Regions from separate parts of the Rhodococcus sp. MTM3W5.2 genome, predicted to be linked through region 3. Evidence: riboswitches for the same ligand, from Rfam matches in the RefSeq annotation. Region 3 holds a riboswitch; each other region holds the start of a gene.
What was found. A riboswitch is a leader RNA that binds a small molecule or an ion and turns the genes downstream of it on or off. The one in region 3 is predicted to bind S-adenosylmethionine.
Positions count from the first base shown of each region.

Region 1: another riboswitch for S-adenosylmethionine. It lies ahead of BTZ20_RS07500 (bifunctional o-acetylhomoserine/o-acetylserine sulfhydrylase); the one in region 3 lies ahead of BTZ20_RS23730 (ABC transporter substrate-binding protein).
Region 2: another riboswitch for S-adenosylmethionine. It lies ahead of BTZ20_RS18970 (ABC transporter substrate-binding protein); the one in region 3 lies ahead of BTZ20_RS23730 (ABC transporter substrate-binding protein).

Region 1 covers NZ_CP019572.1:1,629,533-1,639,044, forward strand. Annotated here, with positions in the region: partial or broken gene BTZ20_RS07480 (bifunctional methylenetetrahydrofolate dehydrogenase/methenyltetrahydrofolate cyclohydrolase) at 1-160, shown strand, start outside; gene BTZ20_RS07485 (DUF3017 domain-containing protein) at 169-480, shown strand; gene BTZ20_RS07490 (homoserine O-acetyltransferase MetX) at 560-1,720, opposite strand; gene BTZ20_RS07495 (homoserine O-acetyltransferase MetX) at 2,028-3,119, opposite strand; partial or broken gene BTZ20_RS07500 (bifunctional o-acetylhomoserine/o-acetylserine sulfhydrylase) at 3,208-4,517, opposite strand; SAM riboswitch class IV at 4,654-4,771, opposite strand; gene BTZ20_RS07505 (amino acid permease) at 4,953-6,344, shown strand; partial or broken gene BTZ20_RS29725 (aromatic amino acid lyase) at 6,422-7,231, shown strand; partial or broken gene BTZ20_RS29730 (aromatic amino acid lyase) at 7,260-7,966, shown strand; gene BTZ20_RS07515 (DUF4231 domain-containing protein) at 8,071-8,880, shown strand; gene BTZ20_RS26670 (hypothetical protein) at 8,877-9,056, shown strand; gene hutG (formimidoylglutamase) at 9,053-9,512, opposite strand, start outside.
Region 2 covers NZ_CP019572.1:4,212,801-4,222,312, reverse strand. Annotated here, with positions in the region: gene BTZ20_RS18985 (ABC transporter permease) at 1-316, opposite strand, end outside; gene BTZ20_RS18980 (ABC transporter permease) at 313-1,005, opposite strand; gene BTZ20_RS18975 (ABC transporter ATP-binding protein) at 1,005-2,153, opposite strand; gene BTZ20_RS18970 (ABC transporter substrate-binding protein) at 2,164-3,123, opposite strand; SAM riboswitch class I at 3,130-3,220, opposite strand; gene BTZ20_RS18965 (glycine betaine ABC transporter substrate-binding protein) at 3,311-3,889, shown strand; gene BTZ20_RS18960 (alpha/beta hydrolase) at 3,969-4,868, opposite strand; gene BTZ20_RS18955 (SDR family NAD(P)-dependent oxidoreductase) at 4,876-5,706, opposite strand; partial or broken gene BTZ20_RS18950 (flavin-containing monooxygenase) at 5,847-7,370, opposite strand; gene BTZ20_RS18945 (TetR/AcrR family transcriptional regulator) at 7,442-8,053, shown strand; gene BTZ20_RS18940 (multicopper oxidase family protein) at 8,112-9,512, shown strand, end outside.
Region 3 covers NZ_CP019572.1:5,196,420-5,205,931, forward strand. Annotated here, with positions in the region: gene BTZ20_RS23705 (hypothetical protein) at 1-209, opposite strand, end outside; gene BTZ20_RS23710 (LLM class flavin-dependent oxidoreductase) at 206-1,228, opposite strand; gene BTZ20_RS23715 (ABC transporter ATP-binding protein) at 1,230-1,973, opposite strand; gene BTZ20_RS23720 (ABC transporter ATP-binding protein) at 1,960-2,859, opposite strand; gene BTZ20_RS23725 (ABC transporter permease) at 2,840-4,675, opposite strand; gene BTZ20_RS23730 (ABC transporter substrate-binding protein) at 4,672-5,820, opposite strand; SAM riboswitch class IV at 6,142-6,255, opposite strand; gene BTZ20_RS23735 (SDR family oxidoreductase) at 6,447-7,223, shown strand; gene BTZ20_RS23740 (TetR family transcriptional regulator) at 7,220-7,801, opposite strand; gene BTZ20_RS23745 (FMN-dependent NADH-azoreductase) at 7,903-8,529, shown strand; gene BTZ20_RS27430 (hypothetical protein) at 8,507-8,698, shown strand; gene BTZ20_RS23750 (MFS transporter) at 8,695-9,512, shown strand, end outside.

The DNA.
Region 1 (9,512 bases), 2.1 Mb from region 3:
CCGCACCGCCGATGGTCTGCGCGGCGACGTCGACGACAGCGTCAGGGAGGTCGCGGGGTTCATCTCACCGAACCCGGGCGGCGTCGGGCCGCTGACGCGAGCCTTCCTGCTGACCAACGTCGTGGAGCGCGCGGAGCGGCTCGCAGCGGGCTCCGAGTAGAACCCGCGATGACCGCTCAGACGTCCGCACCGACGGCGAACCGTTGGGTGCGTTTCGCCCGTAAGAACCTGCCGCTTCTGGCGGTGTTCGCTGTGGTGCTCGTCGCGGTGGTCTTCGTGCTCGCCGACCGGTGGCGGCGCGGTGCCTTCGTCTTCGGGCTGGCCACGCTGCTGGCCGCCGGATTCCGGCTGTGCCTGCCCACCGAACGGGTTGGGCTGCTCGCGGTCCGGGGTCAGCGCTTCGACGTGGGGGCTCTGACCGCGGTCGGTGCCGCGATCGTGTGGCTGGCGGTCTCGATCGATCCGTTGGGCACCGACTGAGGGGTGCCCTGATCGCGGCGCCCGTGGTTGCGGGTGCGCGCGAACGCGGTGCTGCCGCCGTCACGGCGGCAGCACCGCATCACGCCACTGCGGTGCTGACCCTGCTGGCCCTGGCCAGCGTCAAGGTCTCGTCGACCAGCGAGGTGACCCAGTCGACCTCGGTGAGGAAGCCGTCGTGCCCGGCGTCGGACCGCGCCACCCGCAGGCCGGCACAGCCCGGCAGCAGCTCCGCCATGGCCTGGAGTTGGCGCAGCGGCATGATCCGGTCCGAGTCGATGGCGCCGACGACCACGGGGACCTGGCACGAGCCGAGCGCGGCCGCGATCCCGCCGCGACCGCGACCGACGTCGTATCGGCTGACGGCCTCGCTCAGTGCCACGTAGGAGCCGGCGTCGAAGGTCGTCACCAGCCTGTCCGCGCAGTACTCGAGGTAGCTCTGCACCGCGAACCGGCCGCCGCGCCAGATGTCCTCGCCGTGCTGGGTCGCGTTCTCGAACTGCAGGTCGAGGGCGGCCTCGCCGCGGTACGACAGGTGCGCGAACCGGCGGGCGATGCTCAGTCCGGAGTCCGGGCTCCTGCCGGTGCCGTGGTAGTCGCCGCCCTGCCAGTTCGGATCCGTGGTGATGGCGTCGATCTGGGTGGTCTGGCCGCCGATCTGGTCCGCGGTCGCGCGCGGGCCGATCGCAAGGGCCAGGGCCGAGCCGATGCGGTCGGGGTGGCCGATCGTCCATTCGAGGACGCGCATGCCGCCCATCGACCCGCCGACGACGGAGGCGAATTGCCTGATGCCGAGCGCGTCGGCCACGGCGACCTCCGCCGCGACCTGGTCGCGGACGGAGATCAGGGGGAAGCGTGATCCCCACGGCTTCCCGTCGGGTGCGAGCGAGCTCGGCCCGGTGGTGCCGCGGCAGCCGCCGAGCACGTTGGTCGCGAGCACGCACCATTCGTTGGTGTCGATGGGGGCATCGGCGCCGACCATGCCGTTCCACCAGCCCGGCGACGGGTGCTCGTCGTCGGCGGGGCCTGTGACGTGCGAGTCGCCGGTCAGCGCGTGCTCGACGAGCACGATGTTGTCGAGCTCCGGGCTGGGGGTGCCCCAACACTGCAGGGCGACGGTGACGTCCGGTAGGACGCCACCGCCCTCGAGCTGGAGCGTGCCGATGCGGATCTCGGTCAGACGCCCGTCAGTCGGCGGAAACGCGACGACGCTGCGGGTGACCGGCTCAGCGGTGACCGCCATCAGGGTGGCGTCGGTCGCGAGCTGCTCGACGGGGGTGCTGAGGTTGATCGTTGGTGTTGACACGGCGGGAATGTTATCGATCAAGCGTCCAGGATGAGGGCAATCCGAAAACTTTTCGCTGCTCTGATCCGGGTTGCCCGGCCGCGGCCCCGATGCTGTCGATTTTGGCCAGATCCCGCGGTCTCGCGGAGTAGCTTGGTGACCCATTCGGCCTCGATGCCGTCACGGCCGTGACCGACGTCGTGACGGTACGTCGCCGCGGTGAGGTGGCCGACAGTCCATCCGTCTCGGCCCTGTGAGATTCGACCTACCGGGCGGAGCTACGGCCCGCCCGGGCCAGCGCCATGGTCTCGCCGAGCAGCTTGGTGACCCATTCGGCCTCGGTGAGGAAGCCGTCGTGGCCGTATCGGGAGTTCACCACGCGCAGCCCGTCGCACCCGGGCAGATGCTCGGCGAGTTCCTCCTGCTGGCGCAGTGGGTAGAGCCGGTCGGAGTCGACGCCGCCGACGATCACCGGGACGGGTGTGGAGGCCAGGGCGGCCTCGATGCCGCCGCGGCCACGACCGACGTCGTGACGGTTCATCGCCTCGGTGAGCAGCACGTAGGTGCCGGGGTCGAAGCGGGTGACCAGCTTTTCGGCCTGGTGCTCGAGGTAGCTCTCCACCGCGTACCGGCCGCCCTGCCAGGTGTCCTCGCCTGGTTGCGGGGCGTTGCCGAACCGGGTGTCGAGTTCGTCCTCGGTGCGGTAGGTCAGGTGCGCGATCCGTCGGGCGATCCCGAGTCCGGCGCGTGGCACCCGTCCCGTGCCGTGATAGTCGCCGCCCTGCCAGTCGGGGTCGGCGGTGATCGCGGCGATCTGGGTGGTCTGGGTGCCGATCTGGTCTGCGGTCGCCCGTGCCCCGACCGCGAGGATCAGGGCGGACCGGACGCGGTCGGGGTGGCCGACAGTCCATTCGAGGGTCCGCATGCCGCCCATCGAGCCGCCGACCACCGCAGCGAACCGGTCGATGCCCAGCGCGTCTGCCAGCGCGAGTTCCGCCTCGACCTGGTCGCGGATCGAGATCTCCGGAAAGCGTGATCCCCAGGCCCGGCCGTCCGGGTCGAGCGAGGCGGGCCCGGTCGTGCCACGGCAGCCGCCGAGGACGTTGGTGGCCAGTACGCACCATTCGTTGGTGTCGATGGGCGCGCCGGGGCCGATCATCCCGTTCCACCAGCCCGGCGACGGGTGCTCGTCGTCGACGGGACCGGAGACGTGCGAGTCGCCGGTCAGCGCGTGCTCGACGAGCACGATGTTGTCGAGGTCGGCGTTCGGCTCACCCCAGGCCTGCACGGCGAGGGTGACATCGGGCAGGACGACGCCGCTCTCCAGTCGGAGAGCGCCGATACCGATGCCCGTCAACCGCCCGTTCGGCGGCGGGAACCCCGCGAGGGCCGGTAGGGCCCCCGCGGAGGCCGCGCCGAACGGGCGTCTGACTCGGAGCGCACTGTCAAGATGCCGCCGCCGCGAGACCGGCCTCGAGATCGGCGATGATGTCGTCGATGCCCTCGATGCCGACGGCGAGCCGCACCAGGCCGGGGGTCACGCCCGACGCCAGCTGCTCCTCGGCGGTCAGCTGCGAGTGCGTCGTGGAGGCGGGGTGGATGACGAGCGAACGCACGTCGCCGATGTTGGCGACGTGGCTGTGCAGGGTGAGGGCGTTGACGAAGTTCTTGCCCGCGTCGACCCCGCCGGCCAGCTCGAACGCCACGATCGCGCCCGCGCCCTTCGGTGCGAGCTTCTGGCCGCGCTCGTACCAGGGCGAGGAGGGCAGGCCGGCGTAGGCGACCGAGGTGACCTCGGGCCGGGCCTGCAGGAACTCGGCGACCCGCTGGGCGTTCTCGACGTGTCGCTCGATGCGCAGGCTCAGCGTCTCCAGGCCCTGGCTGATGAGGAAGGCATTGAAGGGCGAGACCGCTGCGCCCACGTCGCGCAGGAGCTGCACGCGGGCCTTGAGCGCGAATGCGGGCGCGCCGAGGTCGGCGAACACCGCGCCGTGGTAGCTGGGATCGGGCGTGGTGAAGTTCGTGTGCCTGCCCTGGGTCCAGTCGAAGTTGCCGCCGTCGACGATGACGCCCGCGATCGCCGTGCCGTGCCCGCCGAGGTACTTGGTCGCCGAGTGCACCACGATGTCCGCGCCGTGCTCGAGCGGCCGGATCAGGTACGGGGTGGCGACCGTGTTGTCCACGATCAGCGGGATGCCGTTCTCGTGCGCGACCGCCGAGACGCCGGGGATGTCGAAGACGTCGTTCTTCGGGTTGGAGATGGTCTCGCCGAAGAAGGCCTTGGTGTTCGGCTGGATGGCCGCACGCCACTGCTCGAGGTTGTCGGGGTCCTCCACGAAGCTGACCGTGATGCCGAGCTTGGGCAGCGTGTAGTGGAAGAGGTTGTAGGTGCCGCCGTACAGGCGCGGGCTGGAGACGATGTGGTCGCCTGCCTCGGCCAGGTTGAGGATGGCGAAGGTCTCGGCGGCCTGACCCGAGGCCAGCAGGAGCGCCGCGACACCCCCTCGAGCGCGGCGATCCGCTGCTCGACCGCGTCCTGGGTGGGGTTCATGATCCGGGTGTAGATGTTGCCCGGCTCGGCGAGTCCGAACAGCGCCGCCGCGTGGTCGGTGTTGTTGAACGTGTACGAGGTGGTCTGGTAGATCGGCAGAGCCCGGGCGTTGGTGGTCGCGTCGGACGTCTGGCCCGCGTGGATCTGCTTGGTCTCGAAGCTCCAGGCCGCGGTCGGGTCGGTGACGGGGGTGTTCTCGCTCATGTGTTGTCTACTCCAAGAAATTGGGGGAGATCGGCGCAGCTCAGGCGCCAGGGGGCAAGAGTGGGTCCTATCTGCGACAACAACACATGGTGAACCTCCGGTGGGTCGTGGCCCGGTTTGTGGGTCCGTCCCGACGGACCCGCGCTTGTCATCCGAACTGTTTCTCGGACAACCCGGTCATCACCCGGGGCACCCCACCGCGGATGGAGGGTTGCCGACCAGCTAGCCGGGGCTTGATGCTGGTACTCATGACCGCCCCGATATTAGCGGCTCGGATCGAAGGGTTGATAGCTAGGGCGGCGTTTCGGTGTGACCGAGGCCCCTGCGGGACCCGGCGACGGCGGGTGACCTGCATTACAGGGCTAGGCTCCTGGTCGCAATCATCAAGTTCTTGGCATCGCCCGAGTATTCGAGTACCTCGCAGGGAGACCGATAGTGAAAGCCGCCGCCACGGCGCTGACCCGAGGTCTCACCGCCCGGCACATCCGGTTCATCGCACTCGGCTCCGCGATCGGGACGGGACTCTTCTACGGCTCCGCCGCGGCGATCCAACAGGCCGGTCCGTCGGTGTTGCTGGCCTACCTCATCGGTGGCCTGGCGGTGTACATCGTGCTTCGCGCCCTCGGCGAGATGGCCGTGAGTAACCCGGTGTCGGGCTCCTTCGGCGAGTACGCGAGCAAGCACCTCGGGCCGCTCGCCGGGTTCATGACCGGCTGGACCTACACCTTCGAGATGATCGTCGTCTGCCTCGCGGACGTGACAGCATTCGGCGTCTACATGGGGTTCTGGTTCCCCGACGTGCCGCGGTGGATCTGGGTACTGGCGATCGTCTTCTTCATCGGCGCGATCAACCTGCTCAGCGTCAAGGTGTTCGGCGAGCTCGAGTTCTGGTTCACGTTGATCAAGGTCGCGGCGATCGTGGCGATGATCGCCGCGGGTGTCGCGATCCTGATCTTCGGTTTCGGGATCCACGACACCAGCACGGGGATCAGCCAGCTGTGGTCCGAGGGCGGGTTCTTCGCGACCGGCTTCGGCGGCTTCGTCGGTTGCTTCGCGATCGTCGTCTTCGCCTTCGGCGGGACCGAGATCATCGGTGTCACGGCGGGCGAGGCGCAGGATCCCGAGCGGACCATCCCCCGCGCGGTCAACACGGTGCCGATCCGGATCATGCTGTTCTACGTGCTGACCCTCGCCGTCATCATGGCGATCAACCCGTGGCAGAGCATCGGCACCGACGGCAGCCCCTTCGTTCAGATCTTCGAGGGCCTCGGCATCGGGCCCGCCGCGACCGTGCTGAACATCGTGGTGATCACGGCGGCGCTGTCCGCGATCAACAGCGACATCTTCGGCGCGGGCCGGATGATGTTCGGCATGGCCGAACGCGGGCAGGCGCCCGCGATCATGCGGCGGGTCTCGCGCAACGGCGTGCCGTGGATGACGGTGGTCATCATGACCGTGGCCCTGCTGGTCGGGGTGCTGCTGAACTACGCGATCCCGGAGTCCGTCTTCCTCGTGATCGCCTCCATCGCCACCTTCGCCACGATCTTCGTCTGGCTGATGATCCTGCTGTCGCAGTACCGGTCGCGGCGCCGGATGAGCGCGGAGGAGACGGCGGAGCTGAAGTTCCCTGTGCCGTTCTGGCCGTACGGGCAGATGTTGGCGATCGCCTTCCTGGTCTTCGTGATCGTCGTCCTCGCCTTCTCCGCGGACACCAGGGTGGCGCTGGTGGTCGGGGCCGTGTGGCTGATCCTGCTCACCCTCGCCTACGTCCGCTTCGTCCGTCCGCAGCCGGAATCGGAGCCGGAACTCGTGCATCAGCCGTCCTGACGGCGATTCCCCCGCGCCGCGCCCGATTCGGCGGGAGGATGTGAGCAGCAGCTCGCTTCCCGACGGAGGAGCCCGCGGTGGACAGTCACGGACCGGTCTTGGTCGGCGTCGGCCCCCTGACGCCGGGACAGGTGCTGCGTGTGGCCCGTTCCGGCGCTGCGGTGGGACTGTCGGATCAGGCCGTTTCGGCCATGGCGTCGACCAGGGCGCACATCGAGGCGCTCGCGCGGGACTTCGGTCCGGTGTACGGAGTGTCCACCGGTTTCGGCGCGCTGGCCACCCGGCACATCCCGCCGGAGCTGCGGGCCCAGCTACAACGCAGCCTGATCCGTTCGCACGCCGCGGGGAGCGGACCGGAGGTCGAACGCGAGGTGGTGCGCGCGATGATGCTGCTGCGCCTGGCCACGCTGGCGACCGGTCGCACCGGCGCACGACCCGCGGTGGCGCACACCTATGCCGCGTTGCTGTCGGCCGGGATCACGCCCGTGGTCCCCGAATTCGGCAGCCTCGGCTGCTCGGGCGACCTCGCGCCGCTCGCGCACACGGCGCTCGCGGTGACAGGGGAGGGCCTGGTCCGAGACGCCGCGGGGGAGCAGTTGCCTGCCGCCGACGCGCTGGCCGCGGCGGGGATCTACCCGCTGGTCCTCGAGGAGAAGGAGGGCCTCGCGCTCATCAACGGCACCGACGGGATGCTCGGCATGCTGGTGCTCGCCTGCGACGACCTGCGCCGGTTGTTGCCGCTGGCCGACATCACGGCGGCGATGAGCGTCGAGGGGCTGATGGGCACGGACCGCGTGTTCGCCGCCGATCTCCAGGCGTTGCGCCCGCATCCCGGGCAGGCCGCGGCGGCGGCGAACATGGTCCGGCTGCTGGCGGGCTCGGAGATCGTCGCCAGTCACGCCACCCCGACTGCCCTTGGTCCAGGACGCCTACTCGCTGCGGTGCGCGCCACAGGTCGCGGGCGCTGCCCGGGACACCCTCGCGCACGCCGAACGGGTCGCGGCGTGCGAGCTCGCGAGTGCCATCGACAACCCGGTGGTGACCCTCGACGGCCGGGTCGAGTCGAACGGCAACTTTCACGGCGCACCGGTGGCATACGTGCTGGACTTCCTCGCCATCGTCGTCGCGGATGTGGCGGGCATGAGCGAACGCCGAACCGATCGGTTCCTCGACACCGCGCGCAGCCACGGCCTGCCCCCGTTCCTGGCCGCCGACCCGGGGTGGACAGCGGGCACATGATCGCGCAGTACACCCAGGCCGCGATCGTCTCGGAGCTCAAGCGGCTGGCGTCGCCTGCGAGCGTGGACTCGATACCCTCCTCGGCCATGCAAGAGGATCACGTGTCGATGGGATGGTCGGCCGCGCGCAAGCTCCGCCGGTCGATCGACGGTCTGACGAGGGTGCTCGCGATCGAGGCGCTCACCGCGGCGCGGGGGCTCGACCTGCGGGCACCGCTGCGTCCGTCGCCTGCGACTGCCGCGGTGCGGGACGCGATCCGGGCCCGCGTCGGCGGACCCGGCCCGGATCGGTTCCTCGCCCCCGAGATCGGGGCCGCCGTCGAGCTGGCGGCCTCGGGTGCGCTGCTGCGCAGCGCCGAGATGGTGGTCGGGGACCTGGCCTGAGTCGACCGGGATCGGGTAGCCGACTACTCGTGACCCGCGCGGCGCCGGGGCACAGGATGGGTACGCGGGCGAACCCGACTGTCGTTGTGAACGAGGTGGTCGTCATGGCTGTTTCCCGCGCCGTGCCGAGCGAGCGCGCGGCGAGCGATGAGGAAGCGTTGGTCGCCTCGATCTGGGCGACGCGCGTTCGCTGGTCCCTCCTAGCCGACCGTCTCAAGAGGCGTATCGACATCGCACGCGCGGCCGTGCTCTACCTAGGCGCCGCGGGCGCGATCGCGGCGACGGCGACCGCGACCCTACTGAGGACGGCGGACGTGGCCAGGGTCCCGGTGGCGGCCTTCGGCGCGGTGTGCCTTGCCATCGCGACCGTCGTGACGACCCTCCTGCTCACGCCCGACGCGGTCCGTCGCTGGACCAGGGCCCGGGCCGCCTCGGAGGGCATCAAGCAACTGGTACTGAGGTTTCGGGCCGGTGCGGCTCCCTTCCGCGGCGCGGAGGCGCCTGCGCGACTGGCAGCGGAGGTCGCGGAGATCGAGGAGGCCGTCGACGACCTGTTGGCCCACGTCGCCGAGATCGACGAAGACGATGCGGATGTCCGCGACGCCGTGGTTCCTGGATCCATGACACCGGGGGACTACGTCCGGGATCGGGTGCAGAGTCAGATCACCGACTACTACCGACCCCGGGCTCGCGAGTACGCGGGGCGGGCTCGGCGCCTGCGACGGGCGGCGCTCGGGTTGAGCGTGGCGACCGCGAGCGTCGCCGCCGTTGTCACGGTTCTCGCCGGCGATGCGGGCATCTCGGCTGGCGGCCAACAGTCATCCGGCCTCGCACCGTGGGTGGCCGTGCTGACGACTCTCGGGGAGCGATTGCGGCCCACCGGGCCGGCAGCAGATACGACTACCTTGCGATGAGCTACTCCGCCTGTGCGGGTCGGCTGGGCAGGCGGGTGAACGAGTGGCGGACAAGCGGATCACCCACCGAGCCCGCCGCGTGGAAGGCCTTTGTCGATGACTGTGAGGGCGCGATCTCGGCGGAGAACGCGAGCTGGATGGCCAAGTGGTCCGAGCGAAGACCCGCAGTCGACTAGGCCTCGGCGGGCGGCGCCCGCCAGGTGACGACGCGATGGATCAGCCTCGCCGCGGTTCGTGCGGTCCGGTTGTCGAAGTCGAGCTTCGGATTGAGCTCCGCGACGTCGAGCAGTGCGAGCTTGCCGCTGCGCGCGACGATGTCGCACACCCGCTGGACCACCTCGAGCGGCACCCCGAACGCCGCGGGGGCGCTGACGCCGGGTGCGACGGACGCGGGCAGGACATCCAGGTCGATGGTCAGGTGCACCAGGTCGGCCGTCCGGAGGAACTCGTCGACGAACGACTCCACGGCGGGCAGGTTCGCCGTGCCGCAGTCGTCGTCGAGGAGGTACCGCACGCCGAGTGACACGGCGCGCGTGAACAGCGCCGCGGTGTTGCTCGGCTGCGCGATGCCGAGCACCGCGTAGTTCAGCAGCCGACCGCGCTCCGCCTCGGCGTCGGCCATCTGCCGGAAC
Region 2 (9,512 bases), 980 kb from region 3:
CCAGGATCGGCGGGATACCGAGCAGGACCAGCGCGATGATCGGCGGGATCAGGCCGAGCCCGAGGAGCAGCACCAGGAACGTCAGGATGCCGAGGGTCGGCAGTGAGCGGAGCGAATTGACCAGCCCGACCAGGATCGCATCGCCCCTGCGGAAGTGCCCGATGAGCAGTCCCAACGGGATCGCGATGGCCGCGGAGATGGCGACCGCGAGCAGGCTGTACCAGAGGTGTTCGACGATCCGGGCGCCGATGCCGGTGGGGCCGGACCAGTTCGACGGGTCGGCGATGAAGTCGAAGGCGGATCCGAACAGGTTCATGCGGGGCCCTCCGTCGCGCGGAGGAGCGCCGCCGGTCCGTCCGCCCTGCGGCTACGGGCGGTCCTGGTCCACGGGGTGAGCAGGCGGCCCGCAAGATAGAGCAGGCCGTCGATCACCAACGCCAGGAAGACGATCGCGATGATCCCCGCCAGGATCTGGTCCGGGTAGTCGCGCTGGTAGCCCTTGGTGAACAGCTCACCGAGTCCGCCGATGCCGATCAGCGAGCCGACCGACACCAGCGAGATGTTGGTGACGGCGACGACCCGGATGCTGGAGATCAGCACCGGGAGGGCAAGCGGCAGTTCGACGGTCAGCGCGCGGCGAAGCGGGGTGAAGCCCATCGCGGTGGCCGAGTCGATCACCGATTCGGGCACCGAGTCGAGGGCCTCGGGCACGGCGCGCACCAGCAGTGCGGTCGAGTAGATCGCCAGCGCGATCACCACGTTCATCTCGTCGAGGATGTTCAGCCCGAGCAGGGGCGGGATGGTGACGAACAGCGCGAGCGAGGGGATCGTGAACGCGAGCGAGGCGAGCGTCATGGTGGTCTTGCGCAGCCACGGGATATTTCGGATGGCGACGCCGGCGGGCACCGCGATCAGCAGCCCGATCAGCAGCGGCAGCAGCGCCAGGTAGAGGTGCGTCTTCGCGAGGTCGACAACCTGCGAGAAGTTGTCGATCAACCAGCGCATCAGCCGGCCGTCTCGCCGTTGAAGAAGTGCCGGTTCCTGGCCCGGTCCTCGGCCTGTCGCTGATCCGCGAGTTTGCGGATCACCTCGGATCCGTTGACCCCGCCCACCACCGAGCCGGAATGGTCCACCACGACCCCGATTCCGGACGGCGACGAGATCGCGGCGTCCAGTGCCTGCCGTAGGTCCCCGCCCCGCGTGAACAGCGAACCGCCCGCGGACGTGCTCTCGGCCAGTGTGTTGCCTGCCCGGATGCCCTCGACGCCGGTGACGTCGATCCAGCCGCGCGGCGCCGCGCCGTCCTCGGTGACCACGAGCACCCACTCGCCCTGGCCGAGGCGAAGCGCGGCGAGTTCGGATTCGACGGCGGTGCGGATCTCGTGCACCGGCACCTCGTCGGCGGGCCGGAACGACAGCCCGCGGTACCCGCGATCGCGTCCCACGAAGTCGGCGACGAAATCCGTTGCGGGGGAGGCGAGCACGGTCTGCGGATCGGCGTACTGCTGAAGCCTGCCGTGCGGGCCGAACACCGCGACGCGGTCGCCGAGCCGGACCGCCTCGTCGATGTCGTGGGTGACGAACACGATGGTCTTGCGCAGCTGCGCCTGCAGGCGCTGCATCTCGGCCTGTAGGTCCTCGCGGACCACCGGATCGACCGCGCTGAAAGGCTCGTCCATCAGCAGGATCGGTGGGTCGGCCGCCAGGGCCCTTGCGACGCCGACGCGCTGCTGCTGGCCGCCGGAGAGCTGGGACGGGTAGCGGGTGGCAAGCGCGGGGTCGAGCCCGACCCGCTCGAGCACCTCGAGCGCGGCCTTGCGGGCCGCGCGTCGCGAATCGCCGCGCAGCACAGGCACGGTGGCCACGTTGTCGACCACGGTCCGGTGCGGCAGCAGGCCCGCGCTCTGGATCACGTAGCCGATGCCGAGGCGGAGCTTGACCGCGTCCGTGCGGGTGACGTCCTGGCCGTTCACGATCACCTTGCCGGAGGTGGGGGTGATCATCCGGTTGATCATCCGCATGGACGTGGTCTTGCCGCAGCCCGACGGTCCGACGAACACGGTGAAGGACTCGGGCTCGATGACCAGGTCGAGGTTGTCGACCGCGGTGGTGCCGTCCGGGTAGCGCTTGGTGACCGACTCGAAGGAGATCAAGGCCGGCCGCCTACGACACCGGCTTGTCGAGCCCCTGTGCCGACACCCATTCGGTGGCGGCGGCGTCCGGTTCGGTCTTCGAGTCGCCGGACACCGAGGTGTTCAGGGCGATGAGCTCGTCGGTGGTCAGCTTGGCCGACACCGCATTCAGGACCGCCGCCAGCTTCTCGGACTGCTTGTTCGCGCGCAGGACCGGCACCACGTTCTGCGCCGGGAAGTTGTTCTTCGGGTCCTCGAGGACCACGAAGTTGTTCTTGGCGATGGCAGGCGAGGTGGTGAAGATGTTCGCCGCGGTGACCTGGCCGGAGGAGAGGGCGGCCACCGTGGCCGGTCCGCCGCCGTCCGCGATCGGCACGAAGTTCTGCGGGCTGATGACGAGGCCGTAGTCGGCCTCGAGTCCGGGCAGCCCTCCCGCGCGCTCCTGGAACTCGGCTGGGGCGCCGAACTTCACCTCGGCGGAGTGCGGCGCCAGGTCCGCGATCGAGGTCAGCTGCCACTTGTCGGCGGTCTCGCGGGTGACCACCACCGCGTCCTTGTCCTCGCCGGGTGCGGGCGTGGTGATCGCCAGGTCGGGGCCGAGCGCCTCGGGCAGGGCCGCGTCCACCTCGGCGGCGCTGGTCGCGGTGGTGTCCTTGTCGAGGTACTGCAGCAGATTGCCGGTGTAGTCCGGGATCACGTCGATGGACCCGTCCTTGACCGCGGGGATGTAGGTCTCGCGGCTGCCGATGTTGAGCTTCGTCTGCACGTCGAAGCCATTGGCACGCAGGGCCTCCGCGTAGATGTTCGCCACGGTCTCGGACTCGGGGAAGTTTGCCGACCCCACGATGATCGCGTTCGGGTCCGAGCTCGTGCCACCGCCGCTGCTGAGCGGGTCGGAGTCGCCGCCGCATCCGGTGAGGGCAAGGGAGGTGACCGCCGCGGCGACGGCAAACGGGAGCAGGCGTGCGGAGCGGAGAGCTGAGAACCTCATGGCGTCCTTCCATCGGTTCCGGCGGTAGCACCCGTCCCCTTCGGACTGGTTGCTGCGGCGTCAACAAGCCGGATCTCTCGGCCGCTCGAGATGGTGCTGGCCACCGAGTGTAACGATAGGGAGGACATTCGCTGGGTGAGGAGAGGGAGCGTGGCGCGCCATGACGGCTCGGTGGAGGAAGGCCGCGATGACAGCGATGTCCGCGGCCGTGGTGTGCGCGCTCGCCGGATGCACGGTGGACAATTCCCGGCTCGACGAGACACAGGCACCGGCAGCGATCACCGTCGGATCCGGGGAGAGCGCGGAGTCACAGGTCGTCGCGGAGATCTATGCGGGGATCCTGCGTGGCACCGGATCCCCGGTCGAGGTGGGTTCCCCGGAGACCAGGGCGGAGTACGTGGAGGGACTCGGGGCGGCGGACATCACGGTGGTGCCGGACTTCACCGGGCAGCTGCTGCACTACTTCCAGCCGGATTCGGCGCTCACCGATCCGGACGAGGTGTTCGAGGAGCTGAACAGGTCTCTGCCGGAGGGGCTCTCGGTGTCCGACTACAGCGAGGCAGAGTTGGAGACCGAGGAATCTGCGCCGGCCGAGAACGTCGTGCCCCTGATTCGCAGCGGGGTGCTCACCGAGGATCAGGTCAAGGCGCTCAACGTCGTTGCGGGCGAGCTGACCTCGGCCGACCTGGCGTCGATGGCGGAGCGGGTCCGCGTCGGCGAGCTCACCTCGGCGCAGGCCGCGGACGAATGGCGCGCGGCTCGCTGAGCGCGGTGACGCACGAACGGGCGGTTACCGGGTTCGCCTCTCGGCGATCCTCCCGGTAACCACCCGTTCGATGCGTGAGCTAGACCTCGGTGCGTTCGAGCGCCTCGCGCAGGAAGCCGCCGAGCTCGCGCACGGCGTCGTTTGCCTCCCGCAGGATCGACGCCTGCAGGTGCGCGACGTGCCACAGGTTCGGGTACTCGGTGAACCGAACCGTGACGTCGGCGGCGCGCATCTTCTGCACCAGTTCCGTCACCTGTGGGTACAGCACCTCGGAGGTGCCGACGTGCACGATGGTCGGCGGTAGCCCGGCCATGTCGGCGTGCAGCGGCGCGAAGCCCGGGTCGGCCGGGTCTCCGCCGCCGAGGTACGCCTCGGCGGCGACGAACGACCACGCCGTGTTGACCACGAGATCGCGATCCTTCGGGGCGTCCCTGGCGCCGGGGTCCACCCATGGCGCGATCAGCCCGAGCGCAGCCGGGCGCACGTCGTGCGCGTCGATCAGGCGGCGCGTGGTGGCAAGCGACAGTCCGCCGCCCGCCGAATCCCCCGCGATGGCAACCTGATCGGCGGAGTACCCGTGCTCGACCAACAGCTCGAGGTACGCGTCGACCGCGTCCTCCAGTCCGGCCGGGTACGGATCCTCCGGAGCGAGGCGGTAGTCGAGCAGGTACACCGCGGCCTCGGACTCGCGTGCCAGGTACGCGGCCAGCGACCGGTGGGTGGCGAGCGATCCGAGGGTGTACCCGCCGCCGTGCAGGTACAGCACGGCGGTGCGGCGCTCGGTGGCCCCGACCGTGATGCGCTCGGCCCTGCGGCCTGCCAGGGTCAGCTCGCGCACGACGGTGTCGCGGGGGAGCCGCTGCAATGGGGAACCGGCGTCGAGCAGGGCACGCGCCGCGGGTACCGGCATCTTCGCGTGCAGGGCCACCCGGTAGAAGGCGCCGAGGTTCGCCGCGACCAGCGGTCGGGGGAGGAACACCACTGGGCTACTTCCCCTTCGGCATCACGCGGCCGGCGATCTCGGCGACAACGCGTTGGTAGCTCGAGCCGACCAGGCGTACCCAGGCGTCGAGGAACTTGGCGTCGGCGCCGATCAGCACCCGCGCCTTGCCCTTCTGCACGCCGTTCACGATGACCTTCGCGGCCTGCTCAGGCGTGGTGCGCGCCAGCTTCTTGTCGAAGAACTCGGAGAAGGCCGCGAGGTCCTCCCCTGGCCCCGCGGTCGCGTTGCGGGCGATGGCGGTCTTGATGCCGCCGGGGTGCACACAGGTCACCTTGACCGGGTGCTTGGCGATCAGCATCTCCTGCCGCAGCGACTCGGTGAAGCCCCGGACCGCGAACTTCGCGGAGTTGTATGCGGACTGACCGGGCATCGAGAGCAGCCCGAAGAGGCTCGAGACGTTCACCACGTGCCCGTCGCCGGATGCGACCAGGTGCGGCAGGAATGCCTTGGTGCCGTTGACGACTCCCCAGAAGTCCACGTCCATGATCTTCTCGATGTCCTTGAACTCGGACTTCTCGAACTCACCGTGGTACGCGATGCCTGCGTTGTTGTAGATCTGGTTGACCTTGCCGAAGTGGGCGGCGATCGCGTCGGCGTATTCCAGTACGGCCTCGCGCTGGGACACGTCCAGGTGGTCGGACCTGACCTCGGCGCCGAGCGCCTCGGCCTGGCGCACGGTCTCGGCCAGTCCGATGCTGTCGAAGTCGGACAGGGCGAGCCGGGCGCCCTTCTGCGCCAGGTTCAGCGCGAGCGCGCGACCGATGCCGGATCCCGCTCCGGTGATGACCACGACCTTGCCTGCGAAATCGCTCACTGTGCAACAACCTTCTCGTCGTCATCGCCGGCGGTGCCGGCAAGCGGTGCATCGCCGGCGGTGCCGGCAATCGGTGCATCGCCTGCGGTGCCGGCGATGGGTGCAATACCGCGTTCGATCTCGGCGGCGATCTCGTCGCCGGTGATCGCGGGCAGATCCCTGGTGGCCACGCTGCGGTAGGCGGCGAGGTCGAACTTCTTTGTCGTGTTGCGGAACTGGAAGGTGAAGCCCGGCCACAGCGTGGTGTTGTTGCCGTGCTTGTCGAGGTACCAGCTGGCGCAGCCGCCGTTGTTCCAGACGCTGCGCGCGAGCTTGTCCTGCAGGTCCTTGTTGTAGGCGTCCTGCACCTCCTGGCGGACCTCGATGGTCCCGATACCGTTGCGCTCGATGGTGTTGATCGCGTCGATGACGTAGTTGAGCTGCGACTCGATCATGAAGACCATCGAGGTGTGGCCAAGGCCGGTGTTCGGGCCGACGAGGAAGAACATGTTGGGGAAGTTGGCGATCGCCGATCCCTTGTAGCCCTGCTGTCCGCTGGCCTCGAAGACCTCCGCGGCGGAGCGGCCGTCCTTGCCGATGATCCCGGCGAAGGTGGGGGAGTCCGTCACGTGGAAGCCGGTGGCCACCACGATCGCGTCGACCTCGCGGGTCGCGCCGTTGCGGTCGACGATGCCGTTGGCCGTGACCTCCGCGATGCCGTCGGTGACCAGGTCGACGTTCGGCTGGGCCAGCGCGGGGTAGTAGTTGTTGGAGATCAGCATGCGCTTGCAGCCGATCTGGAAGTTCGGGGTGACCTTCTTGCGCAGGTCCCGGTCCTTGATCTGCATGCGCAGGTGGCGCTCGGCCGCGAACTGCAGCGGCTTCATGAAGATCGGGGCCTTGGCCAGGCCGACGACCTGGGTCTCGCGCATCCAGTAGATGCCGGTGCGGGAGAGCTTCTGGAACCCGGGCACGTACTTGAACGCGAGCTTCTCGAGCGTGGTGTACTCGCGGTCCGCGCGGGGCAGGACCCACGGCGCCGTGCGCTGGTAGACGTCGAGCCGGCCGGCCTTCGCGGCGAGTTGGGGGACGATCTGGATGGCGGAGGCGCCGGTGCCGATCACGGCGATGCGCTTACCTGCCAGGTCGGCGTCGTGGTTCCAACGGGCGGAGTGGAAGATCTCGCCCTCGAATCCGTCGATGCCCTTGATGTCCGGCAGCGACGGCTCGCACAGCGCGCCGACGGCCGAGATCACGATCTTGGCGGTGAATGCGCCCTGCGAGGTCTGCACCTCCCAGCGTGCGCTGACGTCGTTCCAGCGCGCCTCCTGCACGTCGCAGTCGAAGACGTGCTTGTCGAGCACGTTGTACTTGCGCGCGACGGAGCTGATGTAGTTCTGGATCTCCGGCTGCTTGGAGAACGACCGGGTCCAGGTCGGATTCAGCGCGAAGGAGTACGAGTACAGATGCGAGGGGACGTCGCAGGCCGCGCCGGGGTAGGTGTTGTCGCGCCAGGTGCCGCCCACCTCGCTGCCGCGTTCGAGGACGACGAAGTCCCGCTTGCCCTCTTGAACCAGCTTGATCGCGGCGCCCAGGCCCGCGAAGCCACTGCCGATGATCAGCGTGTCGACGTGTCGCGGAGCTCCACCCGGCTTCACGGCGGTATCTGTAACTGGAAGACTCATGTACCACACAGTAGGGGCTTGTTGAGTCACAGTCAATAGCTTATTGACGACAATTCAGTAAGCTGATGGTCATGGCGGTCACCAAGCGCACCCGGCTCAGCCCGGAGGAGAGGCGCGCTCAGCTCATCGACCTGGGCGCACGCATGCTCGCGGAGCGACCCCTCGAGCAGGTCTCGGTCGAGGAGATCGCGGACCAGGCAGGCGTCTCCCGCGGACTGCTCTTCCACTACTTCGCGTCCAAGCGCGACTTCCATCTCGCCATCGTGCGCCACACCAACGTCGAGATGCTCGCCCACACCGAACCCGACCTCAGCCTGGAGCCGCTCGAGATCCTGAGGTCCGCGATCACCTCCTATGTCGACTATGTCTCGGAGAACCGAAACACCTACGTCTCGCTGCTCCGCGGCACCGCGAGCGGGGACCCCGAGATGCGCGACGAGTTCGAGCGGACCCGGGCGATCATGGCGGAACGGATCACCCTGCAACTGCCGAAGCTGGGCATCGAACCGGGACCCCGGATCACCCTCGCGGTCCGCGGCTGGATCGCGTTCGTCGAGGAGGCCACGATCAGCTGGCTCAGGGACCCCGAGATCGCCCGCGAGGAACTGATCGACCTGATCGTCACCGCCCTGCCCGCGGTCGCGCTGAGCTCGGAGACGGCGGCGGCGTTGCTGGGCGCGTAACCGTCCGACTCGCTCTCCGGGGATAGACTTGTCGCTGTTCACAGCGGAGGGTGCCGCGATGGATCCCGTGTCTCGTAGGGACTTCCTGAAGTACGCTGCCGCGGCGACGGTGTCAGGCGGTCTCGCCGTGGCGTGCTCGAGTGCACCGCCGCAGCCGCGCTTCATCACTCCCTCCGACCCCGAGATCGCGGCGCGCGATCGGGCGCTTGCTCGTTCGGCGGCGGTGGTACCGATGGCCCTGTCGGCCAGGCCGGTGACCGTGGACCTTGGCGGAGTCGCTGCGAACACCTGGGGGTTCGGCACCACCGCGGTGGGCCCCGAGATCAGGCTCAGGGCAGGCGAACGGTTGCGCGCCGAGGTGGCCAACGACCTGCCAGTCGGCACGACGATCCACTGGCACGGGATCGCGATCCGGAATGACATGGACGGTGTCCCGGTCCTCACCCAACCGCCGATAGCGCCGGGGCAGACCTTTGTCTATGAGGCGGTGATGCCGGACCCGGGAACGTACTGGTACCACTCGCATTCCGGGCTGCAGCTCGACCGGGGTCTGTCCGGACCGCTGATCATCGAGGACCCGAACGAGGGCCTGCGCTACGACCACGAGTGGACGGTGTTCCTCAAGGACTGGATGGACGGGATCACCGGCACGCCCGACGACGTCTACCGCGAATTGACGGCAGGAATGGGCGGCATGAGCGGGATGCCCGGCATGACCGCGCCGCAGTACATGCTCACCGACGGCGAGAGCGCACTGCTCGGCGGCGACGCAGGCGACGTGAAGTACCCCTACTACCTCGTGAACGGCAGGATCCCCGCCGATCCGCCACAGTTCGCCGCGAGGCCAGGCGACCGTGCCCGGCTCCGCATCGTCAACGCAGGCGCCGACACGGCGTTCCGGGTGGCGCTCGGCGGCCACGAGCTCACCGTGACGCACACCGACGGCTACCCGATCGACCCGGTGCGAGCCGACGCGGTACTGCTCGGGATGGGCGAGCGGTACGACGCTCTGGTCACGCTTCAGGACGGGGTGTTCCCACTCGTCGCCTCCGCGGAGGGAAAGAACGCCAGGGCGCTGGCGATCGTCCGCACCGGTCCGGGTGAGCGGCCGCCCGCGGACATTCCGGTGGCCGAGCTGGACGGAAGGATCCCGATGGCGTGGGACATGTCGGCGACCGAGGCCGACCGGCTCCCGCGCCGCGATGTCACCCGCACCCTCGATATCCGGCTCACGGGGTCGATGAGCCCGTACACGTGGAGCATCGACGGCGTCCCCTTCGACCCCAACAGCGTCGAGTCGAACCGATACGGGGTGCGCAGCGGTGAGCGAGTGCGCATCAGCTGGCGCAACGACACCGATATGTGGCACCCCATGCACCTGCACGGCCACACCTTCCAGCTCGCCGAGTCGGGCGCGCGCAAGGACACCGTCATCGTGCTGCCGAGGACCACGATGGCG
Region 3 (9,512 bases):
ACCGCCGCCCTCAGCGCGACCGCGGCGAGCTGCTCGCGGTTAGGGGACGGCGCTCCGAAGAACGCGTCGTGCAGCCGCTGGGTGTGCTCCGCGACCGCGGGCCTTGCCGATCTGAGCGGGGACACCGCGTCGGCCAGCGGGGCGCCGAGCACCCCGTCCAGCACGTCCGCCGTCCGGTTCGGTGGGGCATGGGTCGACGACGTCGTCATGGTCGTGATTCCTTCCGGTAGGCGCCATTCCAGCCGAGGCGCGGGGCCACCTTCGTGGCGATGAGTTCGATGGAGTGCAACGTGGCCGCCTGGTCCGGATCGATCGGATGAACCTGGAAGATCAGGTCGGTCGACCGCTGCACCGCCGGATCGGCGGCGAGCAGGTCGGTCACCTCGTCCGGGGTGCCGACCACGGAATCGCGCAGGATCTCCTCGGCGCTCTCGCTGCCGTCGGCGAGGCCGATACCCTGCAGGTACGCCCGGAATCGCAGCGCGCCACGGCGCGCGAGTTCCCAGGCCGCCTCGTGGTCGTCGGCGACGAACACGCTGCGCGAGGCGCCGATCCGCGGGCGCGTGCCCGGCGGGAGCGCCTCCAGGTACGCCGCGATCAGCGGCCCCTGGACCTGCCCGAGGGCGGCATCCGCGAGACCGGGCTCCCTCGGCTGGGTCCGCGACAGCAGGAGCCCGTCCCCGGATTCGCCCGCCCGCACGGCGCCCGACACCGAGAAGGTCGCCTGCCAGCGACGCTCGAGCAGCCGCGCCGCCCGGGGGTACAGCGCCTTGCCGTCGACTATCGGGGCCCCGGACAACGCGGCCGTCAGGCGCTCGATCTTGTTGTCGTACAGGGCCCGCCGATCCGCATCGGCCTGCCCGAACAACGCGAAGGCGCTCGCCGACCCGCCGGTGCCGAGACCCAGTTCGAGCCGGCCGCCGGACAGGGCGTCGAGGACCGCGGCGTCCTCCGCCACCCGGATCGGGTCCTCCAGGCCGAGCGTCACGATGGCCGTACCCAGACGGATCGCGCTCAGCCGGGCCGCCGCGTGCGCCAGGAAGACGAACGGCGAGGGCAGGCCGCCCTCCGCCGGATCGACGTGATGCTGGGCCACCCAGCCGACGTCGAAACCCAGCTCCTCGGCGAGGCCGAGCTGCGCCAGCGCATCGCGGTAGAGATCTCCCGCGTCCCGGCTCTCGTCACCGACCAGCCGGGTGAACCATCCGAGCCGCTTGCTCCCGGTCACGTCATGCCACCTTTCCCAAATATGCTTCTCGTACCGCGGGATTGCCCAACAGGTCTGTGGCCTCGCCGTGCAGCACGATCTCGCCGCTCACCAGGACATTGCCGGTATGCGCGATGGACAGCGCGAGCTCGGCCTGTTGCTCGACGATCAGGATCGCGAGCCCGAACCGTTCGTTGAGCCGGACGATCTCGTCCAGCACCCGGTCCACGAACAGCGGGGACAGCCCCATCGTCGGTTCGTCCATGCAGATCAGCCGAGGCCGGCTCATCAATGCACGGGCGAACGCCAGCATCTGCTGCTCGCCGCCGGAGAGCGTCCCCGCGTGCTGCCTGCGCCGCTCCGCCAGCCGCGGGAAGTGGTCGAACAACTCGGCTGCCCGCTCGGCCAGCACCGATCGCCGCTCGCGGTGCACGTAGCCACCGACGTACAGGTTCTCCTCGACCGTCATCTCCGGGAACACCCGTCGCGCTTCGGGAACCGAGGCCAACCCGGCCTTGATCCGGCCCGCCGGGGCCACCGCCGTGGCGTCCTCCCCGTCGATCAGCACCCGCCCGGTCGTGGGGGTCAGCAGCCCGAGGGCGGTCTTCATGGTCGTCGACTTGCCGGAGGCGTTTCCCCCGAGCAGGGACACGATCTCGCCCGGCCGGACCCGAATGGACACCTCGTTCAGCGCTCGCGAGCGTCCGTAATACACGCTCACCCCGTCGAGTTCGAGGATCGGGGCCGCGCTCTCATCGACCGCCATCGGTGTCCACCTGCCCTTCCGCGCCGACCGTGGCCGGCCGCAGCCGGCGACGACCGAGATAGGCCTCGATCACCCGCTCGTCGGCCTGCACCTCTTCCGGGGTCCCGACCGCGATGATCGAACCCTCGTCCATCACGATCACCCGATCGGAGAGCTGGTTGACGAGTTCGAGCTTGTGCTCGACCAGGACGATGGTCTGCCCGTGCGCCTTGAGTTCGGCCAGTTGACGGCCGACCTCGGCGGTTTCACTCTGATTCATGCCCGCCGCGGGTTCGTCGAGCAGCAGCAGGACGGGGTCGAGGGCGAGGGCCCTTGCGATCTCGGTGCGTCGCCGGTTCGCGTATGACAGCGTGTACGCCGGGTCGCCCGCGCGGGGAGCCAGCCGTTCCCCGAATCTCGCCAGCCCGGAGTCCACCTCGGCGCGCAGGAGTTCCCGCTCGGCCCGTACCTTCCGGGTCGGCACGAGCGCGAGCGCCGTCTCCGCGAGGATCGGAACCCACCGGATCACGGGATACCGGACCAGGGAGCGCAGCGGTCGCGCGGCCCGGAGGGTGCTGTGCAGCCCCACCTCCACGTTCTCGGCCACCGTGAGGTTCCCGAATACCCGGCCGTTCTGAAAGGTCCTCGCGATGCCCGCCTCGGCCGCCTCTTCCGGGGAGCCTGGCCGTACCGCATTGCCGCGCAGCAGGATCCGACCGGAGTCGGGCCGCAGAACGCCGGACACCAGGTTGATCGTGGTGCTCTTTCCCGACCCGTTGGGCCCGATGATGGAGACGAACTCGCCCCTGTTGACCTCGAAGTCGATCCCGTCGACGGCGCGCACGCCGCCGAAGGCGCGGCGCAGCCCCGCCACCGACAGGATCTGCTCAGACTGCTGCGCTGACACGGTCCCTCCTCGTCCAGATTCCCTGTGGCCTGAATCGGATGATCAACAGCAGGATCACCCCGTAGAGCAGAATGCGAACCTCGGGCGCCAGCCGGAACAGCTCGGGGACGCCGATCAGGACAACCGAGCCGAGGATCGCGCCGTAAGGGGACCCGGTCCCGCCGAGCACGATGATGGTGACCACCAGGAGCGAGAGCCCCAGGTTGAACACCGTCGGATCGATGTACGAGTACTGGTGCCCGAGGAGCGCACCCCCGACGCCGGAGAAGATCGCGCTGATGGCGAAGGCCAGCGCCTTGTAGTCGCGAACCCGCACGCCCGACGACCTCGCCGCCACCTCATCGGATCCGACCGACCTGAGCACCGTGCCGAGGTGTGACCGCTGGATCGCGGCCACCACCAGCACGGTCAGGGCCAGGAACACCAGATCGAGGCGGAAAAGGTCTGCAGCGGTGGAGAACTCGTATCCAAAGATCCGCGGCGCCGGGATCCCGAACAGTCCGTAGCTGCCCCGGGTCACCGATTCCCAGTTGCGGATGATCGCGACCGTGACGACACCGATCCCGAGCGTCGCGATCGCCACGTAGTGACCGTTGAGCCTCCAGACCGGAGCAGCCAGCACGGAGGACACGATCGCCGCGGTCAGCGCGGCCGCGGCCACCGCCGCGAGGAACGGCCAGTCGTAGCTGATCGTGAGGAGGGCCGAGGTGTACGCGCCGATCGCGATCGGGCCGGCCTGGCCGATGGTGAGCTGACCGGCCGAGCCCGCCACCAGCGTCATCGAGACCGCGATGATGGCGTAGGCGATGATCTGGGTCCCGACCACCAGTCCGTAGCTGCCCGAGATCAGGGGCACCGCGATCCCGACCACGGCGAAGGCGGCCGCCGCCTGCCACCACTGCACCCGGATCTGTCGACCCGAACCGAGGAAGGTGCCGGTCAACGGTTCACTCGAGATCGACGGCGCCTTCGCCAGCAGTCCCCCCGGCCTCAAGACGAGCACCGCGATCAGCACCCCGAACGTGATCAGATCCCGGTATCCGTCCCCGAACTGGTAGATCCCCACGGCCTCGATGACGCCGAGCACGAAGCCTCCGAGCACCGCGCCGGGGATCGATCCCAGTCCGCCTATCGTCGCCGCGACAAATCCGCTCATCCCCGCGATCGTGCCGCTGGTCGGCGAGATATTCGAGTTATACAGTCCGACAAAGATTCCCGCCAGCCCACCGAGGCCCGACGCAATGACGAACGCCAGGTTCTGCACGCGGGGTACCGGGATCCCCATCTGCAGCGCCGCATCGGGGTCCTGCGCCGTCGCCCGGATCGCCAGCCCGTACCTGCCGTACTTGAGGAAGCAGGCGAGGCCTGCCATGACCACGATCGTGATGGCGAGCATCACGAGGTCCGAGGTCCCGAACCGCACGCCGCCGATCTGCCAGTTGTTGGTCGGCAGCACCGGTGGGAACGGTCGGGTCTCGGGGCCGAAGACCATCTGGACCAGGTTCTCGATGATCATGCCCGCGGCGACGGTGGCAAGCAGCGCCGCCACCGCCGGACCCCGACTCAGCGGCCGCACCGCAACGATGTTGACGACGAACCCGAGCAGGCCCGAGACACCGACCACCACCACGATGGTGGTCCACAGGGACAGGCCCAATTCGGCGATCAGCCACCACGCGAAGATCGATCCGAACGCGAACACCGCGCCGTGGGCGAAGTTGATCACGTTGGTGACCCCGAATATCAGGGTGATCCCGACGGCGATCAGCGCGTAGGCGTTGCCGTGGATGAGTCCGGCGAGCAGGGTGTCGATCATGTGGTGGGTACGAACTTCCCGTTCTGGAGCACGAGCTCGCGGGGCGCCACGCCATCGGGACGGCGGGACTGCTGATCGAAGGTGAACTCGCCCAGTCCGATTCCGTTGAACTCGGATTCCTTCAGGCCCTTGAGGACACCCTCCCTCGTCGCACCGCCGTGGTTCGCGGCGTCGGTGAGGACCTTCAGTGCGTCATAGGCGTAGACGTTGAAGTCGCCCGGGTCGACCCCGAACTTCGCCCGGAACTTGCCGACGAAGTCCTGGATACGGGGGTCGGCGTCCGCCGGGCTGAAGATCCCGTTCACGATGTCGCCCTCCGCCGCCGGGCCCGCCAGCTTGATGAACTGCGGCGTGTTCTGGCCCCCGAAGAACTGCTTGTCGAACCCGACATCCCGGAGCTGTTTGACCACCAGGGCTCCGTCGGGGCCGTAGCCGAGGTGCACGAAGGCCTCCGGCGCCGCCTCACGACCCTTGATCAGGATCGGCTTGACGTCCGTCGAGTCCGGGAGGATCGGCGACGAGTAGACGATCTCGATACCCTTCTCGGCCGCGAACTGCGAGAAGTACTTGAATGCCTGCTTGCCCCAGTCGGTTTCGAGATAGACCACGGAGACCTTCTTCGCCTTGCGGGAGACCCACTCGGCGTTGCGTTCCTGGAACACGTCGAGGGTGATCGACGGGCTCCACGAATACTCACCCCCGTTGGTGAACTCGACCGCGGAGTTGGTGAATCCGTACTGCACCAGCTTGCCCCGGTTGTACACCGGGGAGGCGGCGATCGACGCGGGCGAGGAGAAGTCGCCGAGCTCGGCGATCACGGACTGGTCGTCGACGAACTTCGTCGCGATCGGCACGGTCTGCTTCGGATCGGACTGCGAGTCCTCCCATTTGAGCTCGACCTTGCGCCCGTCGATGCCACCGTTCTGATTGATCTCCTCCAGCGCCAGGTCGAAGCCCTGCTGCCACAGTCGCCCGTACTCTGCCGACGGACCCGTCTTGGGTCCCGACACACCGAAGTAGACGGTGCCGGCCGTGGCCGCCTCCGAGTCGCTGCACGCGGCGGTCAAGCCGAGCAATGACACCGAGGCGACCATTCCCGCCACTAACCTGCGGGTGCGTCCGGGGACGGCTGGATTGGTACTCATTCTGCGAATTCCTCCGGGTATTCGTCCACGCGAGCGCGCCGCGACAGACAGGAAGTCACCGCGCACGACCTCGTTGTCGTGGCGGCGAATGGGAATAGGACGGCGAACTGAAGGGACGGCGGCATGACGAAATACACCGATCGCCGATTCCGGCCCTTCATTCGAAAAGGCGGGTATCGACGTCGATATCCGCCTATTGGGATTCTCGACTGGGTCTGCGCAAATGCAATACCAGCGCTCGACTCGAATTCCGATCAGTTCTTACACTGATCGGCTTCTACACTCCGTGGTGACAATCAACGTATTCAGCTTTCGCGACAGTAGGGGCGCTTGCCGTATCCGCATGGATACAGCCCGGTCCTCACCCGGGGCACCCCACCGCTCCGCGAGGGTTGCCGATCAGCAAGCCGGGGCTATCTGCTGATACTCATGACCGCTGGGAGAGAAGGTATCCGGGCCCTCACCACGTGTCAACCGTTCGGTTGGGCGCTCAGCGCTCACCCCTCCCCGCGCCGGCCTCCCCACACCCGCCCAGCGCTGCACATTTACTATTTCGAAACAGTTCCCGATAATTCGGATCACCGTGAAAACAATGGGCGCCAACCCAATTCAGTAGTGTTCGCGACGTGAACGAATCCAGCTGGACACCGGTCAACCCCTTCGCGCCCGACGGCCGAATACTCGTCATCGGCGCGAGCAGCGGGATAGGTCTCGCGGCCGCCGCGATGGCATACCGGGCGGGGGGCTCCGTCGTAGGCGTCGCCCGGGGCGAGGCCTGCTTGAGGCGGTCCTTCGCCGCGATCGGCGGATCGGATGCCGCCCGACTGCTCCCGATCGCCGCAGACGTCCGCGATCCGGCCGGACTCGAGTCGATCTTCGCCCGCACCGGGACGGTCGATCACGTGCTGCTGACGGCGGGATTCGCCGCGACCGGTCCCACCCGGACCACCCCGTGGTCGGCCATGGAACCGGCGTACACCGACCGCGTCGCGACCGCCTACGCCGTCGCGCAGCGCGCGGCGCCTGCCCTTGCGCCCGGGGGCTCACTCGTCTTCACCTCCGGCGGGTTCGCGGTCCGGCCCGCGGCCGACACGAGCGTCGTCGCCGCCGGACTGGCCGCGCTCGAGACGTTCGTCAGGGGGCTCGCTCTCGAGCTGGCGCCGAGACATCGCGTCAACGCCATCCGGCCGGGCCGGATCGACACCCCGATGCTGCGTGGCGCGCTCGCCCGCAGCGCGGGCGGCCCGGTCGACGACGAATCGGTTTCGGCCGCGGGACGTTCCATTCCCCTCGGCCGGGTCGGCACGGCCGACGAGGCCGCGCACGCCGCGCTCTTCCTGATGGCGAACACGTACATCACCGGCGTCACACTCGGGGTCGACGGCGGCCAGGGCCTGCGCTAGGCGCCGATGGCACGCTTGCCGAGCTCGATGATCGACGCCCGGAGCGTGGCCTCATCCACCGCGGGCTCGGTCCCGCCCGTCACCATCGTCAGCAGCTGCGGCACGGTGGACGGCCAGGCCGCGATCCCGATCAACGAGAAGAGGGAGATCGCGGTGCGCGCGTCGGCTTCACGGCCGATCAGCTGCGCGAGGCTCTGCACCTTGTCGAGGTACACCTGGCTGCGCGCCTCGTCGCTCGGCAGGTCCTCCTTCCGGTAGTGCAGCGACTCCCACATCAACAGCCGCAGCAGGTCCGGGCGCGCGCGATGGAAGTCGAACACCGCGCCGATGTACTCGTCGAGGTCGGTCTCCTGCGTGAGCGGATGCGCCTGCCCGAGCTCGGTGAGCGCCTCCATGATCACCGCGTCGAACAGCTTCTCCTTGCTCCCGAAGTACCCGTAGATGCGCTCCTTGTTGACCCCCGCACGCTCGGCGATCCGGTTGACCCGACCGCCCGCGATGCCGTTCTCCGCGAACTCAGAACGTGCCGCGTCCAGGAGTTTTCGTCGCGTCGATGATCCCTCGGCATGCTCATTCATGCGCGAATCCTATCCGCAACATTTCCGGGGTCCCGGAACCCTTGTGCTCCAACCAACTGGTTGGTAGAAGTAGGTCCTGCCCACAATGGAAGGACCCTTCGATGACCAACGCCCTGCATATCAACGCCTCCGCGCGCGGCAAATCGAGCGACTCGCGCAACATCGCAACGACGTTCCTGGACGCCCTGACCGCCAAGGACCCGACACTCACCGTCGACACGCTCGACCTGTTCGAGGAGCGGCTGCCCGACTTCGGCACCGCCGCCGCTGGCGCGAAGCTCGCCGTCTTCACCGGCCAGGAGCAGACGCTCGAGCAGCGTCGGGCCTGGGACCAGGCCCGAGAGGTCTTCGACCGCTTCGCGGCGGCGGACCTCTACGTCCTGAGCATCCCGATCTGGAACTCCGGGATCCCGTACATCCTCAAGCAGTGGATCGACCTCGTCACCCAGCCGGGGTGGGCATTCGAGTTCGACCCCACGCAGGGGTACTCCGGGCTCCTCACGGGCAAGCGCGCCGTGACCGTCTACACCAGCGGTGTCCACAGTCCCGGCGTCCCCCTCGAGTTCGGAGCCGATTTCGCGACCCCGTTCGTCGAGGACTGGCTGCGTTTCGTCGGCATCGACTCCGTCTCCGAGATCCGGTACGCCCCGACGGTCCTCACGCCCGACCCGTCGGTTGGCCTGGCCGTCGCCCAGGAGCGGGCACGTGAGCTCGCCGCCGCCTTCTGATATCGCGGCGGCGCCCGCCGTCGCGGCGACGGAGCCGCGCTGGGCGCCGACGGGACGAACGATCGGCCTGATCTGTCTCGCCGGCACCCTCGTCGTCGGGCAGCTGTACGTCGTCCTCCCCCTCCTCGACGACCTCGCGCGGGAGTGGGGGCGACGCGCTCGGCCGTGACGTGGACGACGACGTGCTTCGGGCTGGCGTACGCGCTGGGGTTTCTCGTCACGGGTCCGCTCTCCGACCGTTGGGGCAGGCGCCCGGTGATCGTCGGCGGGCTGCTGGCGACCTCGCTGACGACCCTGCTCGTGGCACTCGCCCCCAGCCTCGAGCTCGGGCTCGCGGCCCGGATCGCGCAGGGCGCGACCGCGTCGCTGTTCGCCCCCGCCGCGTTCGCCTACCTCGCCGAGCACATCGACCCGCGGCGACGGGTGCTCGCGCTCACCTGCCTGACCAGCTCCTTCCTTGCGGCGGGGGTGCTCGCGCAGGTGGCCTCGCAGGCGGTCGCGGCCGCATGGGGCCCGAGCGCGATCTTCCTGCTGAGCAGCATGGGATTCGTGCTGTTCGGCGCGGCGGCATGGCTCGTGCTCGCGCCGCGGGCACCCGACCTCGGCCCGCCGACGAACGAGCCGCGCGGCCTGCGCGCCTCGTTCGGCCCGTTCGTCGCGCTGCTGCGAAACCCGGTGCTGGCCTTGCTGTTCGTCAGCTGTGTCAGCGTTCTCGGCGTGTTCGTCGGCCTGTACACCGGGATCCAGCTCAGCCCCCCGGACGGCATCGACGGCGGCGGAATGCTGGCGCTTCGGGCCAGCGCCCTTCCCGCGATGATCGCGGTCCCGCTGCTGGCGGGCCGGCTGGCAGGGGTGGCTCCGACGACCCGTGTCGTGTCGGCGCTGCTCGCCGCGGCGATCACCGCCGCGGCCACGGCGGCACCGTTCGGGAGCGCGTGGGTCGCGCTGTGCCTGCTGATCTTCGTGGCGGCGATCGCGGTCGC